3 regions of the Shinella sp. 838 genome follow, and region 1 is predicted to be linked to each of the others. Evidence: predicted binding sites of a transcription regulator. Region 1 holds the regulator's gene; each other region holds the start of a gene.
What was found. The regulator LexA, encoded in region 1, represses DNA repair genes until DNA is damaged. The targets are predictions, from matches to a motif close to TGTTCNNNNTGTGTTCNG.
Positions count from the first base shown of each region.

Region 2: the regulator LexA is predicted to act here: its motif matches at 2,063-2,080, upstream of P9A16_RS30720 (ImuA family protein).
Region 3: the regulator LexA is predicted to act here: its motif matches at 3,368-3,385, upstream of recA (recombinase RecA).

Region 1 is NZ_JARSBQ010000001.1:1,548,915-1,553,374, forward strand. Features, by position in the region: gene P9A16_RS07325 (ComEC/Rec2 family competence protein) at 1-1,458, shown strand, start outside; gene lexA (transcriptional repressor LexA) at 1,452-2,177, opposite strand; gene P9A16_RS07335 (molybdopterin molybdotransferase MoeA) at 2,276-3,499, opposite strand; gene moaC (cyclic pyranopterin monophosphate synthase MoaC) at 3,499-3,996, opposite strand; gene trpC (indole-3-glycerol phosphate synthase TrpC) at 4,010-4,460, opposite strand, start outside.
Region 2 is NZ_JARSBQ010000016.1:57,932-62,391, reverse strand. Features, by position in the region: gene P9A16_RS30725 (Y-family DNA polymerase) at 1-1,338, opposite strand, end outside; gene P9A16_RS30720 (ImuA family protein) at 1,256-2,014, opposite strand; gene P9A16_RS30715 (ATP-dependent helicase) at 2,221-4,290, shown strand; gene dinB (DNA polymerase IV) at 4,294-4,460, shown strand, end outside.
Region 3 is NZ_JARSBQ010000011.1:125,179-129,638, reverse strand. Features, by position in the region: gene alaS (alanine--tRNA ligase) at 1-1,906, opposite strand, end outside; gene recA (recombinase RecA) at 2,221-3,309, opposite strand; gene P9A16_RS26180 (carbohydrate kinase family protein) at 3,544-4,460, shown strand, end outside.

The sequences.
Region 1 (4,460 bases):
TTCCTCGTCGGCGCCCGCGTTCTGATGGCACTGATCCCGGGCTTTTCCGAACGCTATCCCGCCAAGAAGATCGCTGCCGCCGGTGCGCTCGCCATGGTGACGCTCTATATCCTCGTTTCGGGCGGTGCGATCTCCGCCGTGCGCTCGTGGATCATGATCTGCATCATGCTGGTGGCGGTGCTGTTCGGCCGTGCGGCGATCAGCCTGCGCAACGTGGCACTCTCGGCCATCGTCATCCTTGCCATGACACCGTCGGCCGTCACCAATCCGGGCTTCCAGATGTCCTATGCCGCAACGCTCGGGCTCGTCGCCGGCTATGCGGCCTGGCGGGAACGTCCCGTCCGCCGCGAGGGCGAGGGAGGGCGCCTGAAACTGTTCGGCGGTGCGCTGGGGCGCTTCTTCGGCGGGCTGCTCCTGTCCTCGCTGATCGGCGGCTTCGCGACCCTGATCTATTCCATCGGCCATTTCCATCGCATCCCGGCCTATGGACTTGCCGGCAACTTGCTCGCTATGCCTGTCATCAGCGCGATCGTCATGCCCTTCGGCCTCATCGCCGTACTGCTCATGCCTTTCGGCCTCGATGGCGTGCCCTTCGCGATCATGGGCAAGGGCATCGAGTGGATGATCGCGCTGTCGACATGGGTTGCGAGCTGGAAGGGCGAGATCGTCACCGGCCGCATTCCCTCGATTGCGTTCCTGCTGATCGGTCTTGGTGGCGGGCTTGTCTGCATCCTGCGCACGCGGCTGCGCCATGCGGGAACGCTGCTTGTCGGGATCGGCCTCGCCATCGCCTGCTTTCCGGCTGGAGGTGCCACGCCGGAAGCGCTGGTGTCCGAGGATGGCCGCCTCGTTGCCATCCTTCGCGGCGAAACCGTCGCCACAAACCGGGCAAGACCGCCAGACTTCATCTATGCGCAGTGGCGGCGCGCCCTTCGGCTCGGCGAACTTGTAAAACCCGAGATCCGCAGAAGCGCCGGCTTGACCCTTGAAGAAGCCGTCAGCACCACGGGTGCCGCAGAAAGCCGAAACAAGCCCCGGCGCAAGGCCGACCGGCAGAAGGCGAGGGACGCCATGGCGTCCGCGCTCGCGGCGGCCCGGGCCGGCAATGGCTTCGTCTGCGAGGCAAAGGCCTTCTGCGCCGCCGTCTCGCCAAGCGGCTGGCGGATCGTGACCCTCGACGACGTCGCCTTCCTGGGCACGGCCTGCGACGCTGCCGACCTCGTCGTCTTGTCCCTGGCCCTGCGGCTCGAGGCCTGCCGCTCGGGTGCGCGCCTGGTGACTGTGCGTCACCTGAGGCGAACCGGCGCCCTCGAAATCCACCCGGCCGCCGAAGGCCTATCCAACATCTTTTCAGCTGCGCAGGTCACACCGGCCGTGGAAAGTCTCGACCGGCCCTGGGCCCGCCACCGCAGCTACGACTGGCGCACGGGCAGTTTCGATCAGCCGGCCGATCAGTGATAGCGGCGAATGAGGCCGACCAGCTTGCCCTGGATTTTTACCCGGTCCGGCCCGAAGATACGGGTCTCGTAGGCGGGGTTTGCCGCTTCGAGCGCGATCGACGCGCCCTTGCGGCGAAAGCGCTTCAGCGTGGCTTCCTCGTCGTCGACAAGCGCGACGATGATTTCGCCGGGATTGGCGCTGCTCGCCGTGCGGATGATCACCGTGTCGCCATCGAGAATGCCGGCCTCGATCATCGAATCGCCCTTGACCTCCAGCGCATAGTGATCGCCGTTGCCGATCATCTCGGCCGGAACGGTGATGTCATGGGTGTTGTTCTGGATGGCGGAGATCGGCACGCCGGCAGCGATGCGGCCCATGACAGGCACGGAGACGGATGAGGAAACCTCGGCCACGGGCGTGCGCTGCGGCGGGGCGGCGACGGGAGCGGGGGGCTGCTTGCCGCGACTGCCCTCGATGACGGCAGGTGAAAAGCCGCGGCGCGGCTGCAGGCTCTGGGTATAGGCTTCGGGAAGCTTTATCACCTCGAGCGCGCGGGCCCGGTTCGGCAGGCGCCGGATGAAGCCGCGTTCCTCCAGCGCCGTGATGAGGCGGTGGATGCCCGATTTCGACGCGAGATCCAGCGCGTCCTTCATCTCGTCGAAGGAGGGAGGAATACCGGACTCCTTCATCCGTTCATGAATGAACAGGAGAAGTTCCTGTTGTTTCCGCGTGAGCATGGCCCCTCCACCGAGAATCGAGTGAAACAAATCCAGAACAGACACTATCTGTTCCATATGTGTTCTGCAAGGGGCTGCTGAAACAATAATAGTACTGTTCAGGCGGATGGTTCGCGCAGGAGAAGCACTGTACAGGGCGCGCCTGCAGGGGCCGCCGGCGCGTGGGGTGCGCGGACGAGAAGGGCCTCGGATGCGGAGAAGGCCTTCATCATGGAGGAATCCTGCTTGTCGAGGGGCGTGACGAGCAGGTCTCCGGCGGGGTCGCGGGCAATGCGTGCGCGAACATAGTCCTGCCGGTGGTCGTTCTCCTTGAGCGGCACGGCGGCAATGGCCGGACGTTCGCGGTTTTCCGCTGGAAGGCGCGCGAGGCGGCGCACGAGGGGAACGAGGAAGAGGTGCGAGCAGACGAGACTCGAAACAGGGTTGCCGGGCAGGCCCACGACGTGCACGTCGCCGAGGCGGCCGACCATCAGGGGTTTGCCGGGGCGCATGGCGATGCGCCAGAAATCGAGGTCCATGCCGGCTTCGCCGAGCACGGGCTGCACAAGGTCGAAATCCCCGACAGATGCGCCGCCGAGTGTGACGAGCGCATCGATACCGAGCGACAGTGCGTGGCGCACGGCGTTCAGAATTGCGTCCTTGTCGTCGCCGACGATACCGAGGTCGATCACCTCGGCGCCTGCCGCGCGGGCGAGCGCAGCGACGCCGTAGGTGTTGGATGCAATGATCTGGCTGGCGCCTGGGGGCGTGCCCGGCGACACAAGCTCGTCGCCGGTGGCGAGCACGGCGATGCGCGGGCGTGCATAGACGGTCACCGCCGCATGGTTCATGGCTGCCGCGACCGTCAGGCGGCCGGCATCGAGCACGTCGCCGGTCCTCAGGACGATTTCGCCTTCGGAAAAATCCTGGCCGCGCGGGCGGATGTGGCGGCCCTTCGGTGTGAGGAAGGTGGTGCGGATGCGACCGTCTTCCAGGACCTCGGCATCTTCCTGCAGGAGCACGGTATCGGCGAAGGCCGGCAGCGGGGCGCCGGTGAAGATACGCACGGCCTCGCCGGGGCCTGCGGTGCCCTGGAAGGCGTGGCCAGCGGACGACATGCCCGCAACGCTCAGGATCGAGCCGAGCGTGGCTATATCCGCGTGGCGCACGGCATAACCGTCCATCGCGGAATTGTCGAAGGGCGGCTGCGTCAACTTGGCAGCGACATCCTCGGCAAGCACGCGGCCATCCGCCTCGTGCAGCCGGACCAGCTCTGTCTGCTGTGTCGGCCGGGCGGCCGAAAGCAGGCGATGGAGGGCGTCTTCGACAGGCAGCAGCGACATCAGCCTGCGTCTCCGCGCCGGTAGTCGCCGGAGCGTCCGCCGGATTTTTCGACGAGGCGGATGCCGCCGATCTCCATCTCGCGGTCTGCGGCTTTCGCCATGTCGTAGATGGTGAGGCAGGCGACGCTGACGGCGGTGAGCGCCTCCATCTCCACGCCGGTGCGGCCGGTCAGCTTGGCCATTGCCTCGATCCGCAGTCCCGGAAGGCTGCGGTCCTCGCGGATGTCGACCGCGACCTTGCTCAGCATCAGGGGATGGCAGAGCGGGATGAGGCTGGCGGTCTGCTTGGCGGCCATGATGCCGGCAAGCCGCGCCGTACCGATCACGTCGCCCTTCTTGGCGTCGCCCTTGAGGATGAGGTCCAGCGTTGCCGGCGCCATGCGGATGAACCCTTCGGCAACCGCGATGCGCACCGTCTCGGCCTTGCCGCCGACATCCACCATGTTGGCTTCGCCGGACGCGCCGATATGCGTGAGCGTGCGGGCCTCGCCCGTCATTTCGAGACCGCCATCATTCCGCTGCCAGCATGCCGGCCGAGCCGGTAAGGAGCTCGCGAGTGGCGGCCGCCACGTCATCCTTGCGCATCAGGCTTTCGCCGACGAGGAAGGTGGAGATGCCGACCTTGCCGAGGCGTTCGCAATCCGCATGGGTGAAGATGCCGCTCTCGCCAACGAGCAGGCGGTCATCCGGCACCATGCTTGCGAGCTTTTCGGAAACGGCAAGATCTACGTCGAACGTGCGCAGATTGCGGTTGTTGATGCCGACGAGCTTGGACTTGAGCTTCAGCGCGCGTTCCATTTCAGGCGCATCATGCACCTCGATGAGCACATCCATGCCGAGCGCGAAGGCGGCGTCTTCCAGCATCTTCGCATCGTCGTCGCTGAGCGAGGCCATGATGAGAAGGATGCAGTCCGCACCCCAGGCACGGGCTTCCAGCACCTGGTAGCCGTCGAACATGAAG
Region 2 (4,460 bases), on a different contig from region 1:
GTCGGCGCGCACAACCTTCCGGCGCTTGCCGCGCCAGGTGAACACCGCAGGCGGCTGGTCCGGCAGGAGGGCGATCACCTCGATGTGCTCCGGGTGCGCGAAGAGCCGCGTCGGCCGCGGCCATTTGACGGCCCAGGCCTCGCCGACGTCAGGCGCGGTCGCCGCGATGCGCCGGACTGAACGCTCCGGTACATCGGAGCCGACGGGCGCGACCCGAAAAAGCCGGTGCCCGCGATTGCCGAGAATATCGACCAGCGGGGTGATGTCGGCAACCTCCTCCTCGATCAGCGAGGAAGCGACCTGACGCTCCTCCAGCGGCTCGGCGAAGACGGCGACCAGCACCAGCTTCTCTATGCCAAAACCGGGATCGATGGTCTCGATGCGGTCGCAGAGCAGCTTCGACAGCCGCGCCGGGTCGCGAACGGGTTTGGCAAGACCGGCGCGGAGATGCTGGCGCGTATTGTCGACGCGATGGATGAAGAGATCGCAGCGTCGCGCGCCAAGGCCGTTTTCCGCCAGCCGCGCCGAGAGCTGGCCGACCAGCCGGCGGACATATTTGGCGATGGTCTCGGGCGCGCCGATCGGTTCGGCAAAATTCTTCGAGACCTCAATCAGTTCCGGCGTGCGGATCGGCTCGATCGGTTCGGCGATGCGGCCGAATATCTGATCGAGGCGACGTGCCGGTTCCGGCCCGAACCGCAACGTCAGCGGTGCGCGCGGCATGGCGGAAAGCTGGCCGACCGTATCGATCCCGAGAACACGCAGGCCCTGGACGATCTCCGCCGGTAGCCGCAGGGCGGCGATCGGCAGGTCGATGACCGCTTTCGTCACATTGTCCACCGGCACGACGGTCGTTTCTGCCGCCAGCAGCCGGGCGAGCGCATGCGCGGCGCCCCAGGTGTCGGCCAAGGCGACACGCGCTGTCAGCCCGCGGCCGCGCAACAGATTGACGAGACCCGACACGAGCAGCGCCTCGCCGCCGTGCAGGTGATCGGCTCCCTCCGTATCGATGACGAGACCGTCGGCGCCATCGACGGCGACGACGGGGCTATATTGCCGGAGCGTCCAGAGCGCCAGCCGCTCCAGGGCCGCGGCGTCCTCGGCCGGGGCCGCATCGACCATGAGGAGATCGGCGACCATGGCCTGAGCTTTGCTGGCCGCCATGCCAATGCGCAGGCCAAGCTTCTGAGCTGTCGGATCGGCGGCGGAGATCCAGCGTTTCGAGCCGCTGCGGGCAACCACGACCAGCGGCTTGTCAGCCGGCAAGGCTTCGCCGGCGCGCCGTCTGATCCGCTCGGTCGATAGCTGTGGGAAGTAGACAGATACGACCCTTGGCATCGGGGGCTCCAATTTCGAATTCGGCGCATTCGCCGGCCTTGACGCGCATCAGTTCCGCCAGCCAGCGCGCCCTTCCGACGCCGGCCACCGGCAGTCTTTGCGATGGCAAGGTGCTGATGCGCCACCGTGTCGTCGAGGCCGTCGGCTGCCCGTAGTCCGATGCCTCGTTCTGTCGTCGCCATCGCCGGAGCACGATGCCCATGGCGCCAGTTTTCTCGGCCGCCAGCTGCAGGCGCCGCGAGGCCGTCATCGGCAGACGGACGAGTTCGCCGACGACCACCGCGAGGCCACGAAACGACAAGCCCTGCTCGATCGCGTCCAGCACCTGCTCTTCACGGTCGCTTTCGCAAAACACCACGCGATCCGGAGGGAGACCGGCCTGCGTCACTGCCGGGAAAAACAGGTCCGGGCGCGCCATGCACCAGAGCACCTTGCCGCCCGCCCGCGCCGCGACGCCGGCCACGAAGAGTGCTGCTGCAGCCCCATCGACCGTCCCTCCCCCGCCGCCGGCGATTTCGTGCAGCGCCCCGAAGGCGAGCCCTCCGCCCGGCAAGGATCGGTCGACCTCGGTAACCCCGAAAGGCAGCACCTGACGCGCGCGCCGGGCGCCGCCTTCGAGCTGCTCGATGCGCTCGCGAAGCTCGGCCAGCACGGGGTTGTGGGCATGGTTTGCCACGGCAGAATTGTTACTCCCTAGGGTTTTCAGCGGTTCTTTAGGCTGATATGTTCATTATTTGTTCCGATTGCCTAACTGAGTCAATCGGGCCTCCGCTCCGGAAGTTGCCCCTCGGCTAAGTCGTTGAAACGAATCCCTTAGCTGTATCAAGGAGATATCCGGCGATCGGAGGGGTAGGAAATTTTTCTTATGGTGTCTGGGGACAAATGGCGGCGGCGCATCTTGAAAAACTCAACGACCGGCAGCGCGAAGCCGTCGAGCACGGTATCGGCCTGCCGGACGGAAAGACCGGCGGCCCGCTGCTGATCATCGCCGGCGCGGGCTCCGGCAAGACCAACACGCTGGCGCACCGCGTCGCGCACCTCATCGTCAATGGCGCCGACCCACGGCGCATCCTGCTGATGACCTTTTCTCGGCGGGCAGCTTCAGAAATGGCGCGCCGCGTGCAGCGCATCTGCCGTCAGGTGCTCGGCGACAATGTCGCCATCATGACCGACGCACTCGCGTGGGCCGGAACGTTCCATGGGATCGGCGCACGGCTGTTGCGCATGTATGCTGAGCAGATCGGTCTCAGCATCGACTTCACTATCCACGACCGCGAGGACAGCGCCGATCTGATGAACCTCGTCCGGCACGACCTTGGCTTTTCTGCCAAGCAAAGCCGTTTCCCCACCAAGAACACCTGCATCGCGATCTATTCCCGCGTGGTCAATTCCGAGGCTTCGATCAAGGAGATCCTCAAGTCGTCCTATCCCTGGGTGCTGGAGTGGGAGGAGGAGCTGAAGCAGCTTTTTGCCACCTATACGGAAGCGAAGCAGGCGCAGAACGTCCTGGATTACGACGACCTGCTGCTCTACTGGGCGCAAATGGTTTCCGAAACCGAGCTGGCCGAGGACGTCGGCAACCGCTTCGACCACATCCTCGTCGACGAATACCAGGACACCAATCGCCTGCAGGCGTCGATCCTGATGTCGCTGGCGCCGGGCGGCCGCGGCCTGACCGTTGTCGGCGACGACGCACAGTCGATCTATTCCTTCCGGGCGGCAACCATCCGCAACATCCTGGATTTCCCGAAGGAGTTCTCGCCGAAGCAGGCGGACGTCATCACGCTCGACCGCAATTATCGTTCGACCCAACCGATCCTTGCAGCGGCCAATGGCGTGATCGAATTGGCAAGGGAACGCTATACAAAAAATCTCTGGACGGACCGCGCCTCCGAGCAGCGGCCGATGCTGGTCACTGTCAAGGACGAGATCGACCAGGCCGCCTATATCGTCGAGCAGGTGCTCGCCAACCGCGAGGTGGGCATGACGCTGAAGCAGCAGGCCGTGCTGTTCCGGACCTCCAGCCACAGCAACGCGCTGGAGATCGAGCTCACCCGTAGAAACATCCCGTTCGTCAAATTCGGCGGCCTCAAGTTCCTCGACGCCGCGCACGTCAAGGACATGCTGGCGGTCATGCGATTTAGCCAAAACCCGCGCGACCGGGTTGCCGGCTTCCGGGTGCTGAAGCTGTTGCCCGGTATCGGGCCGCAGATCGCTGGCAAGATCCTCGACACGATCGCGGCTGATCCCGAGCCATTGCAGTCGCTCGCCGAAATCCCGCCGCCGGCCAAGACCGGCGACGACTGGCCCGCCTTCGTCACGCTGGTCACGGCGCTGCGAAAGGCGGAGGCTGGTTGGCCGGCGGAGATCGGCACGGTGCGGATGTGGTACGAGCCGCATCTCGGCCGTATCCATGAGGATGCCGACACCCGCAAGGACGACCTGCTGCAGCTCGAACAGATCGCCAGCGGCTATGCGAGCCGCGAGCGGTTCCTGACTGAACTGACACTGGACCCGCCGGATGCGACCAGCGACCAGGCCGGGGTGCCGCTGCTAGATGAGGACTATCTGATCTTGAGCACGATCCATTCGGCCAAAGGACAGGAGTGGCGCGCCGTCTACATGCTCAACGTCGTCGACGGCTGCATGCCTTCCGACCTCGGCGCCGGCACCACAGCCGAACTCGAAGAGGAGCGCCGGCTGCTTTATGTCGGCATGACTCGGGCGCGCGACAATCTCACCCTTGTCACCCCGCAACGCTTCTTCACCCACGGCCAGAACGCCCAGGGCGACCGCCATGTCTATGCGTCACGGACCCGCTTCATTCCTGCGACGCTCCTGCAGTATTTCGAGACGGTAACCTGGCCGAAGGTCTCGGCCGCCGCAAGCGAGCGCAGCGCAAATCAGATCCGCGTCGATGTTCGAGAGCGCATGCGGTCGATGTGGAAATGAGCCATGCAACAAGTCACGCCGATCGACATGATGGAGCAGAAACCGGACCGGGAGGAGCAGGTCCGGCGCATCATCCATGTGGACATGGATGCTTTTTATGCCTCCGTCGAACAGCGTGACAATCCGGAACTGCGCGGCAAGCCCGTTGCTGTCGGCGGCGCGGCCGCCCG
Region 3 (4,460 bases), on a different contig from region 1:
CGTCGTCCACCGTCATCAGGCGGGTGGTGACCGGGGCGTTCTGCACGATGATCTCGTTCGCCATGTCCTCGATGACGCGCAGCTCCTCCGCCGACATGGGCTTGGGATGGGAGACGTCGAAGCGCAGGCGCTCGGGCGCGACCAGCGAGCCCTTCTGGGCGACGTGGGTGCCGAGCACCTCGCGCAGCGCCTCGTGCAGCAGGTGGGTGGCGGAGTGGTTGGCGCGCAGCCGCGAACGGCGGGCATGATCCACCGTCAGGGCGACAGCGTCACCGACGGCAAGCTTGCCGCTCTCGACGACGGCACTGTGGACGAAGACGCCCTCGCCCTTCTTCTGCGTATCGGTCACCGCAAGGCGCGCATGATCGCTGACGATCACGCCCGTATCGCCCATCTGGCCGCCCGATTCGCCGTAGAACGGCGTCTGGTTGACGACGATCTGGACGCTGTCGCCGGCAGTGGCGCCGTCGATCGTCTTGCCGTCCCGGACGATCGCCTGGACGACGCCCTCGGCCGTCTCCGTGTCATATCCGAGGAATTCGCTCGCGCCGTGCTTTTCCTTCAGCTCGAACCAAACGGCTTCCGTCGCCTTGTCGCCGGAGCCGGACCAGTTCGCGCGCGCTTCCGCCTTCTGGCGCTGCATCGCATCGTTGAAGCCGGAAAGGTCGACATGGATGTCCCGGGCGCGCAGCGCGTCCTGGGTCAGGTCGAGCGGGAAGCCATAGGTATCGTACAGCTTGAACGCGGTCTCGCCATCCAGCATGTCGCCCGTCTTGAGCGTCACGGTGGCATCCGAGAGCAGCGACAGGCCGCGCTCCAGCGTCTTGCGGAAACGGGTTTCCTCGAGCTTCAGCGTCTCGGAGATCAGCGCCTCGGCCCGCACGAGTTCGGGATAGGCGCGGCCCATTTCGCCGACGAGCGCGGGAAGCAGCGACCACATCAAAGGTTCGCGGGCGCCGAGCAGCTGCATGTGGCGCATGGCGCGGCGCATGATGCGGCGCAGGACGTAGCCGCGGCCCTCGTTCGACGGCAGGACGCCGTCGGCGATCAGGAAGGCGGAGGAGCGCAGGTGATCGGCGATGACCCGGCAGCTCGCTGCCGCTTCGCCCTCGGCCTTCGTGCCGACGGCCTCCTCGACGGCCGAGATCAGCGTGCGGAAAAGATCGGTCTCGAAAACGCTCTGCACGCCCTGCAGGATGCAGGCCATGCGCTCGAGGCCCATGCCGGTGTCGATCGACGGGCGCGGCAGCAGACTGCGCTCGCCGGGCGCCGTCTGGTCGAACTGCATGAAGACGAGGTTCCAGAATTCGAGGAACCGGTCGCCATCCTCCTCCGGCGAGCCGGGCGGGCCGCCCCAGACATGCTCGCCCTGGTCGATGAAGATTTCCGAACAGGGGCCGCAGGGACCGGTGTCACCCATCTGCCAGAAGTTGTCCGAGGTCGGGATACGGATGATCCGGTCGTCGGAAAGGCCGGCGATCTTCTTCCAGAGGATGGCCGCTTCCTCGTCCTCGGAATAGACGGTCACGAGCAGCCGGTTCTTCGGCAGATCGAACCCCTTCGTCACCAGCGTCCAGGCAAGCTCGATGGCGCGCTCCTTGAAATAGTCGCCGAACGAGAAGTTGCCGAGCATCTCGAAGAAGGTCAGGTGCCGCGCGGTATAGCCGACATTGTCGAGGTCGTTGTGCTTGCCGCCGGCACGCACGACCTTCTGGGCTGTCGTCGCTGTGGAATAGGGACGCGATTCCAGGCCGGTGAAGACGTTCTTGAACTGCACCATGCCGGCATTGGTGAACATCAGCGTCGGGTCGTTGCGCGGCACGAGCGGGCTGGACGACACGATCTCGTGGCCGTTCTTTCGGAAATAGTCGAGGAAAGTCGACCGGATCTCATTCACGCCGCTCATATCGCGTCCTTCATCTCTGCCCTTTTGCGCCGGAAAACCGGCGCATCACCCACCCAATTCACTGCAACGATGGCGAAACCGCCTCGCCGGCCGGAGTGCCCGCCCGGAAGACCCGTCAAGGTCACCCATCCGCGAATTCCGTCGAAACCGCCCGCGCCTGCCGCTTAGAGGAGGCGGAAGGTCGAAAACCTTGGCGCGCGCGAGAACTGAAGGCTTTTATCGCCCGCCTCGGCCCCTGTCCAGACACCAAAAAACCGGCCTTTCGCGAAGAAGAGGCCGGTCTTCGATGTTTTTGCGAAACCGTTGCGCGGCGATTACATGCCGGCCGCGTCGTCCGCGTCGTTCGGATCCGGTCCGCCGTTCTCCAGGAAGCGGTCGGCGATCAGGCCGGCATTCTGGCGCAACGCCGTCTCGATCTCGCGGGCGAGATCCGGATTGTCGCGCAGGAACGTCTTGGCGTTCTCGCGGCCCTGGCCGAGACGCTGGCTGTTGTAGGAGAACCAGGCGCCGGACTTTTCCACGATGCCCGCCTTGACGCCGAGGTCGATGAGCTCGCCGGTCTTGGAAACGCCCTCGCCATACATGATGTCGAACTCGACCTGCTTGAAGGGCGGTGCCATCTTGTTCTTGACGACCTTGACGCGCGTCTGGTTGCCGATCACCTCGTCGCGCTCCTTGACGGCGCCGATGCGGCGGATGTCGAGGCGGACGGAGGCATAGAACTTCAGCGCGTTGCCGCCCGTCGTCACTTCCGGCGAACCGTAGACGACACCGATCTTCATACGGATCTGGTTGATGAAGATCACCATCGTGTTCGACTTGGAGATCGAGGCGGTGAGCTTGCGCAGCGCCTGGCTCATCAGGCGCGCCTGGAGACCCGGCAGGCTCTCGCCCATCTCGCCCTCGATTTCGGCGCGCGGCGTGAGCGCGGCGACCGAATCGACAACCAGCACATCGACGGCGCCGGAGCGCACCAGCGTGTCGGTGATCTCGAGCGCCTGCTCGCCGGTGTCGGGCTGCGAGATGAGAAGGTTTTCAAGGTCGACGCCGAGCTTGCGGGCATAGACCGGATCGAGCGCGTGTTCGGCGTCGACGAAGGCGCAGATGCCGCCCTTCTTCTGGGATTCGGCGATGGTCTGCAGCGCAAGCGTCGTCTTGCCCGAGCTTTCCGGGCCGTAAATCTCGATGATACGGCCCTTGGGCAGGCCGCCGATCCCGAGTGCGACGTCGAGGCTGAGCGAGCCCGTCGACACCGTCTCGATCTCGATGACGCTGTCCTTGCCACCGAGCTTCATGATGGAGCCCTTGCCGAAGGAGCGCTCGATCTGGGAGAGTGCCGCTTCGAGTGCCTTGCTTTTATCCACTGCTTTATCCTCTACGAGCCGCAAAGTGTTCTGTGCCATTTCGTCCACCTTTAGGTTATTGAAGCAAGACAGGCAACGAAGCCGTCGATGAAAGCTATGTACACATTTTGTTCTCTTTTTGCAAGATCCATTCATCCATTTGAATTATTTCGTGAATCGAGCGTGTGTTCTCTTTTCGTTTAGGGCTGTTGAAAGCCGTGGCGGAACAAGGATGTACCCGCGCAGGGTCTGCACGGTTGCAGGCGAATCGTGCCGCGGGAATGAAGGAAGACGATGACGGGAAAGACGATACTGGTGATGGGCGGCGCCCATGTGGACAGGCGCGGGCGCATTGCCGGCGAGACGGCGCCGGGGGCGAGCAATCCCGGTGCCTGGTTCGTGGAAGCGGGTGGCGGCGCGTTCAATGCGGCGCGCAACCTCGCCCGGCTCGGCCGGACGGTGCGGCTCGTCTCGCCGCGCGGCGGCGATGCGGATGGCGACATCGTCGCGGCGGCAGCGGAAGCGGCGGGGGTCGAGGACACACCCTTCACCTTCCTCGACCGGGCGACGCCAAGTTATACGGCGATCATCGAGCGGGACGGCAACCTCGTCATCGCCCTGGCGGACATGGAACTCTACCGCCTCTTCTCGCCGCGCCGCCTGCAGCAGCGGGCGATGCGCGATGCGGTCGCCGCGGCTGGGCTGATCCTCACCGATGCCAACCTGCCGGCCGAAACGCTGGCGGCCATGACGACGGCGGCGTGCGCCGCAGGTGTGCCGATCGCCGGAATCGCCATTTCACCGGCCAAGGTCCCGCGGTTCGCCGCTAGCCTTCCCGCCCTCGCCTTCCTGTTCATGAACGAGGCGGAGGCGCGCACACTGACGGGCGCAGCACCGGACAATCCGGCCGACTGGCCGAAGGCGCTGCGCGCAGCCGGCCTTTCCGCCGGTGTCGTGACGCGCGGCGGCCGCGGCGTCGTCGCCTTCGATGCAAAGCGCGCCGCATGCGTTGCGCCGCCGGAAGCCCCCGCGCTCGGCGACGTCACCGGCGCGGGCGATTCGCTCGCCTCCGGCTTCCTCGACGCCTGGATCAGCGGCCACGAGATCGGCGAGGCGCTGCGCCACGGGGTTGCCGCCGCGGCGATCACCGTGCGCTCGCCGCTCGCCGTCGCCGAAGAAATGTCGCAGGCGGCGCTTCAGGCCGCACTTTC